2 linked regions of the Thermogemmatispora onikobensis genome follow. The main gene of each other region encodes a partner of the protein of the gene in region 2 in a complex. Links are inferred from orthologs where the notes say so. Each region holds a gene or a part of one and is shown on either strand. Other genes may lie near its edges.

Evidence for each region. Proteins that work in one complex are often made in the same cells at the same time.
Region 1: the proteins of trxB (region 2) and trxA are in contact, whole or in part, in a crystal structure (PDB 1F6M), measured with the Escherichia coli proteins. The link is inferred for Thermogemmatispora onikobensis from one-to-one orthologs.

Annotation. Positions count from the first base shown.
Region 1 is NZ_BDGT01000004.1:154,561-158,043, forward strand. The notes cover bases 95-3,089. They hold trxA (thioredoxin), read right to left. Parts: upstream 1,769-3,089; coding sequence 1,421-1,768; downstream 95-1,420. Other genes in these bases: BGC09_RS03280 (GntR family transcriptional regulator), read right to left, coding at 461-1,204; BGC09_RS03290 (Bax inhibitor-1/YccA family protein), read right to left, coding at 2,206-2,964. In the rest of the region: BGC09_RS03295 (hypothetical protein), read right to left, coding at 3,216-3,425. UniProt on the Escherichia coli protein: Participates in various redox reactions through the reversible oxidation of its active center dithiol to a disulfide and catalyzes dithiol-disulfide exchange reactions.
Region 2 is NZ_BDGT01000009.1:71,572-74,831, reverse strand. Bases 95-2,866 are described here. They hold trxB (thioredoxin-disulfide reductase), read left to right. Parts: upstream 95-883; coding sequence 884-1,849; downstream 1,850-2,866. Other genes in these bases: BGC09_RS06170 (endonuclease III domain-containing protein), read left to right, coding at 2,017-2,853; BGC09_RS06180 (glycoside hydrolase family 15 protein), read left to right, coding at 95-733. Also shown: more of BGC09_RS06180, read left to right, coding at 1-94; BGC09_RS06165 (hypothetical protein), read right to left, coding at 3,019-3,260.

The sequences.
Region 1 (3,483 bases), on a different replicon or contig from region 2:
ATAACATGCCGTCAGAGCTTCTTCTAGTCTGTTCTTGCTGGTCCGGCGAGGGGCAGAAAGTCCCGGCCAGGGAAGCAGGATACAGGGGAGGGGGCCGAAGCGAAGGAGGAGAGAGATCGAGGCTGCCAGAGAGAGCAGACCGGTTCCCCTGGTCGATGAAGGGGCCCGGTCAGCGAGATCGGTTCCTCACCGGCCCCGGGGAGAGCAACACTGCTCCTCCGTGATATCGGCGGTCCCTACAGCCAAGCGGGTCGGCCTGCTCTGTGGCAGATCATTCTTCAGGACAAGTAGCCGAGGACAGCTGGCATGAGCTGTCCTGTGAATCAGCGTCGTGCAAGACAGGAGGGAGAGCAAGGCGTCGGTCCAGCTCTCCCCAGGCACAAACAAGAGTTCCTACAGGATTCGCTCACCAACCACCGCCCGCCCCAGGCGATAATCGCTACGGCCAGCGACCGCTCACTCAGGACTTGGCGACACGCAATGTGACCATATATTCATAGCGCGATCCGGGATAGAAGACTTCGCTATAGGCGATAGGTGAGCCAGTTTGATCGAAAGTTGTGCAAGTGACGCGCAAACCGGGTTCGTCCGGGGGAATGCGAAGAAGCTCAGCCTCGCGCGCCGAGGGCAAGGCCGCCTTCACATTCTGCTCGGCAATATAGGGGGTCAGGCCCTCCGAGGCCATCATACTATAGAGTGAGCCTTCACCCAGTTCTTTGGCCCGCTGATAGATGCCTGTCGCCCGCGGATATGGCAGATAATCGACCTCATAAGCGATGGGCACCTCATCGGCAGTCCGTACACGCACCAGACGAATCGCCTGCTCCTCATCGAGCAGGCGCAGGCGCTCGCGCACCGTTTCAGAACCGCGCACCAGCTCGCTGACGAGCAGCAACCCACCCGGCTGCTTGCCACGGCGGCGGATATCCTCGCTCAGGCTGGTCAGCTCGCTGAGCGTCTGCTGCACGCGCGGCTCACAGACAAAAGTCCCTTTGCCATGTTGACGATACAACAGGCCCTCATGGACGAGTTCGGTCAGGGCCTGCCGCACCGTTGCGCGGCTGACGCGGTAGCGTGCCACCAGCTCCGGCTCGGATGGAATCGCCGTATGTGGGGCGAGATGCCCAGCGCGGATCTGCTGCTTGAGCACCTCTTTCAGCTGGTAATAGAGCGGCAGCGGATTCGAACGTTCCAACATTGGCATAATATGCAGTCCCCCCTATGTCCAGACAACAGGATTCTACCTCTCAGGCAGTCAGGATGATGAGAAGAATATATCATAAAAGCCGAAAAGCGTCGAGAGGGGAACATACATGGAGAAGTGCGAGTCAGACGGGCGGTTTTGGAAACAGCCTTCATCGTCGCACTTCTCCTTCGACACTGCCTCTTTCTTGCTCCTCTTACCCGCTTAGCAAGAGGATCAGGCGACGCTGGCCTGAGCCAGGATGCGATCGATCTCGCTCTTCAGGCGCAGCGGATGAGGACCCACCAAGCGGGCAACCTCTCGACCGTCTTTAAAGACAATCAGCGTTGGGACGGCCTGGACGTACAGGCGCGAGGGTGTAATCGGGTTCTCGTCGATATCCATTTTAGCAAAGGCCAGCTTCCCCTGATATTCGTCGCTCAGCTTCTCATAGGTAGGAGCGAGGGCGCGACAGGGGGGACACCAGGTTGCCCAGAAATCGACGATCACCGGCGTCGGAGACTTGAGCACCCGCGCCTCGAAGTCGCTATCGCTGATATGGAACAGATTGGAACGCTCAGCCATTCGCGTGACTCTCTTTCCCTGGAATAGAAATGGGTTTCTTTCTTTCTTTCTTCCTTCCTTCCTTGCTCTTTGAGCTTTGAGGAAGCAAAGATAGCCTCAAAGGCTTTCAGTTAGGAAAACAATGGCAGCGCTGCCCTTATTCCAGAGAGCCAGGCCACCGTCTGATTATACTCAGCAGAGCGAGGCCCTCGCAATAGCGAGCGCCTTGATTGTGACAAGAGTCCTGTCGAAGGACCGGCTGAGCAGACTATGCTGCCCGCCTGGCGAGAAGGCCAAGCCAAGAGAGGAAGGATACTGACAAAGTCAGCTGATCGGCCTCTCCTCATTTCTCAGCCTTTGCCGGTTATCGATTGGCCAATCCGGCCCCTTGTTTCCCTCCGCAGCCAGGCGAGCCGAGCGTTTGCCAGGCCGTGTCTTGCCGGCGAGCTGCTTGCCCGCTAGCGATTATCGCGGCTTCCTCCTTGCAGGATCATAAGGAAGCGCAGGATGTAGAGGAAGAGATTCATCACCGTCACAAAGATGGCGACGGTGAGCATGATGGCATTGGGCAAGGTGTCGGCCAGATACTTGGCGCGTTGTACATAGTAGAGGACATAGCCGCCGAAGATCGCGATGCCGACGACGGAGATCAGCAGGCCACCCAGACCCGTGCCAAAGAGGCCGGGCAAGAAGAGGCCGAGGATGCCCGCCACCAGCAAGAGAATCAGGCCGAAGAAGAGGTACTTCCCCAGACCTGAGAAGTCACGGCGTGTGGTCCAGGCATAGGCAGCCAGTCCCAATGAGGACAAGGCCGTAATCAAGAAAGCCTCTCCGAGAATATTCCCCATCCCGGCGCCGGTCAGTGCCATCACCAGGGGCGCCAGCGACATTCCTTCCAAGAAAGTGAACAGGTAGAGCAGGAAGAGGTTCAGCCCGTGGACGTTGATCGCCAGCTGCAGAATAAAGAGGACGATCAGGCCCCCAAAGGCAACCAGCAGATAGGCTCCAAAGCTGGCTACCTGAGCAAAGAAGGAGATACCGACAAAGGTACCGATACAGGCCACCAGGAAGGAGATGGCCAGCAATAGCATGACCTTGCTAACCAGGCTCCCCGCTCGTTCGTTGACGTAAGGAATCGTCTGATAGGGATAGGAGCCAAGCCAGTTATTGCGCTCTCCCCCCATACCAAACGGCGAATTATAGCGTGGATTATACATGCTTCACCTCACTCAGGGAAACAAGCTGCTTCCGCTGCCTCTCGGTTCCGCTATACTGTAATGAGCATCGGGTGCAGCCTCTCTGCAAGACGACAGCCAGAGCCACTGTCGTTTCTTGCTTCCTCCCTCATCAAGAGATATTACGTAGTCGCGGGCCTGGGGTTGTACAGGCACCCCTTTGCGCTCGATCTTCTCCTTGGACTCGGCACGGTCCTCCTCTTCTAGAGAAGGAAACGCCCGGCAAGGCGGATTTATTTCGAGGATTCACGCCTCTCTGCCGGGTGCTCGGCCTCTGTACTGGGCGGCTTGAAGGAGGATTCGGCGATATTGGTGATGTCGCAAGGTGGATGGTTACTATCGGCATGCCAATAGAAAGAGCTACCCAGGGGCTTGTAGAGAAGCCCCCCACAGCGGGGGCAGCGACGCAGCGTTTCGTTCTCCTGATCCTGACTCGTCGGCATAAATCCCTCACTCCTTCAGATCAGCGCGGCATAGGAGCCTGAGAGCCCTACCTGATTG
Region 2 (3,260 bases):
ACGTCTGCTGGAGTGGCTGCAACATCACTGGGACGATCCCGATGAAGGCATCTGGGAGGTGCGCGGCGGCCCCCAGCACTTTGTCCACTCGCGCGTCATGTCCTGGGTCGCCTTCGATCGCGCCTTGCGCCTGGCTCGCCACCGCGGCTGGCCGGCGCCAATGGTCGAGTGGATGGAGACCAGCGCCCGCATTTATGAGCAGATTATGCATAAAGGATGGAACGAGCGTAAACAGAGCTTTGTTCAGTATTATGGAAGCGATGCTATCGATGCCAGTGCCCTGCTGATGGCCATTGTCAAATTCACAGGACCGAACGAGCCGCGCATGCTCAAGACGATCGAGCGCATTCAGCGCGAACTGGCCAGCGACTCCCTGGTGCATCGCTATGATCCCGGGCGGGCTGCTGACGATGGCCTGGGGAGTCAGGAAGGCACTTTCAGCCCGTGCAGCTTCTGGCTGGCCGAAGTGCTAGCGCGCTGCGGACGCCTCGACGAGGCGCGCCTGCTCTTGGAGAAGATGCTCACCTATAGTAATCATGTTGGTCTCTATGCCGAAGAAGTCGGGTTGTGTGGCGAAGCTCTGGGCAACTTCCCCCAGGCTTTCACCCATCTCTCGCTCATTACGGCCTGCACCAACATTGACGCGGCCCTCAACCGGGCCCAGGGAAGGCTCAGCGCTGAGCGGCAGACGCAGCAAGCCCTGCCTTCCGAGCGTCCCGGAAGCCTGCCCTGACTCAGGGCAGGCTGGCGGAGTCAGAGCCAGCGACGAGAGAGAGGGGCATAAAAGGCCCCCCTTCTCGTGTTTTCACAAGTGGACCTTTAGCGTCCCTTTCTTTCTACAGTCAGGGGAATACGTTTGCAAGAAGCGGAGTACATACTGTCTATGGCGAAGCTCTATGACGCAATCATCATCGGCTCAGGGCCGGCAGGCTATACTGCGGCCATTTATGCTGCACGCGCCAACCTCTCGGTCCTGGTCTTTCAGGGTTACCAGGTCGGCGGACAGTTGATGCTGACCAGCGAGGTCGAGAACTACCCCGGTTTTGAAGAAGGCATCCTGGGGCCGGCCCTGATGGAGAAGCTGGAGCAGCAGGCGCGGCGCTTCGGGGCTGAGATGCTTCCCGAAGACGTCACTGCCGTTGACTTTAGCCGCCGCCCCTTTGTGATTACCAGCGATTCGGGCAGTTACCTGGCCCGAGGGGTGATCATTGCCACCGGCGCCAGCGCCAAATGGTTGGGACTGCCGAGCGAGCAGCATCTGCAGGGACGCGGGGTCAGTGCCTGTGCAACCTGTGATGGCTTCTTCTTTAAAGACAAAGAGGTGGCCGTGATCGGCGGGGGCGACACCGCGATGGAGGAGGCCCTTTTCCTCACGCGCTACGCCAGCCATGTGACCGTCATCCACCGTCGCGATACCCTGCGCGCCAGCAAGATCATGCAGGAGCGCGCCTTTAAAAATCCCAAGATCAGCTTTATCTGGAATAGCGAAGTGGTCGAGGTTCTGGGCGAGGACTCGGTGACCGGCCTGCGCCTGCGCAACGTCAAGACGGGCGAGGAGCAGACGCTAGTTGTCAAGGGGCTGTTTCTGGCCATCGGTCATCAGCCGAATACCGACCTCTTCCGGGGCCTGCTGCAGATGGATGAGCTGGGTTACATCATCCCTGTCGAGCACACCATGACCAATATTCCGGGTGTCTTTGCCGCTGGCGATGTAACGGATCGCCGCTATCGCCAGGCGGTCACCGCTGCCGGTGACGGCTGTCGGGCAGCCATCGATCTGGAGCGCTGGCTAGAGGGCCAGGCCCACGAGGAAGCAAGCCGTCAGGAAGCGCTGACCTCGGGTGAGTAGCCTGGCCGGTCTCATGACCTGACGTCTCGCCTCGCCTGGCCGCCGCGCCGCTCCCTCCAGATAGGGCGGCCAGGCTATCCTGGGAGCCTCCCCTCACCTCCGCCGCTCGGGCGGCTCCAGGTTTGGCGGGAAGCGAACGAAGAAGGAAACGAGAAAGGACCGATCCCGTGAAGCCGAAACAACGTCGAAGCCAGCAGGAGGCGCTCTACCGCCAGGCGCTCTTCGACGAAACGTCTCAGCCCCCAGGTTCAGAGGAGCGGAGGGCCGCGGAGCAGAGTCAGGACCAGGCTGCCCAGCGCCAGCGGATTCAGGAGATCACGCAGCGGCTGGTTGAGCACTATGGCGAGCCGGAGTGGTCCAGCAAAGACCCCCTCAGCCAGCTCGTCGATGTCTTGCTTTCGCATCGCACGCGCGACGAGCAGACAGCCGCCGCCTATGCGAGCCTGCGCCAGCAATTCGGAAGCTGGGAAGCGGTACGTGACGCCCCCACGGCAGCCGTAGAGAACGCCATTGCCGTCGTCAACTGGCCAGAGGTCAAGGCGCCACGCCTGCAGGCCATCCTGCGTCAGATCACTGCTGAGCGCGGCGTTCTCACCCTTGACTTCCTCTGCAGTCTCCCTGTCCAGGAAGGTCTCGCCTGGCTCAGTCGCTTCGAGGGCGTCGGTCCCAAGACTGCCGCCTGCGTCCTCCTCTTTAGCTGCCGCCTGCCAGTGCTCCCCGTCGACACCCACGTCCATCGCATCTCTATCCGCCTGGGCCTCATCCCGCCTCGGCTCACCCCCGAGCAAGCCCAGCCCGTACTGCAGGCCCTGCTGCCGCCCGAGGCTCGCCCCATCTACAACTTCCACAAAGGTCTCGTCTGGCACGGCCAGCGCCGCTGCTTCTTCCAACGACCGCGCTGTGACCAGTGCTTTCTCCGCGATCTCTGCCTCTATTATGCTGCTGCACGCCACAAGCAGCGTCGGGAGGCACAACAGACAGGTCAAACGGAAAAAGAGGCCTGACTGGTAAATAGCAAGAATATCCCTCCTTCCGAGCGAAGAAAGAGGGGAAGGGAAGAAGAAGAAGAAGAAGAAAGCAAGGTGGATAGTGATTTCCCCACGCGAATCCGGGCGACCAGAGCGGTCGCCCGGCGTAGGGGTGCTTACACAGGAGTTGAGAGTGGTGAACTAGCTGCCGCTCCGGGCGGGAGCATGGCTCAAAACGGGATAGCCCTCAGCCACATACTCGCTGGGGTCGGGCTGGATTTCGTCCAGATGGTAGGAGTTCTTGGCATCCGTGTTGATACCGGGCCAGCGAGCGCCATAGAGATAATGACCGGTCTGAGCAGGAGAGAGCGGCAGCTTGCCGAACTGCGGGATACCACGCACACGCGGCACATCTGGCTCGGGCGACTCGCTATAGAGATCGT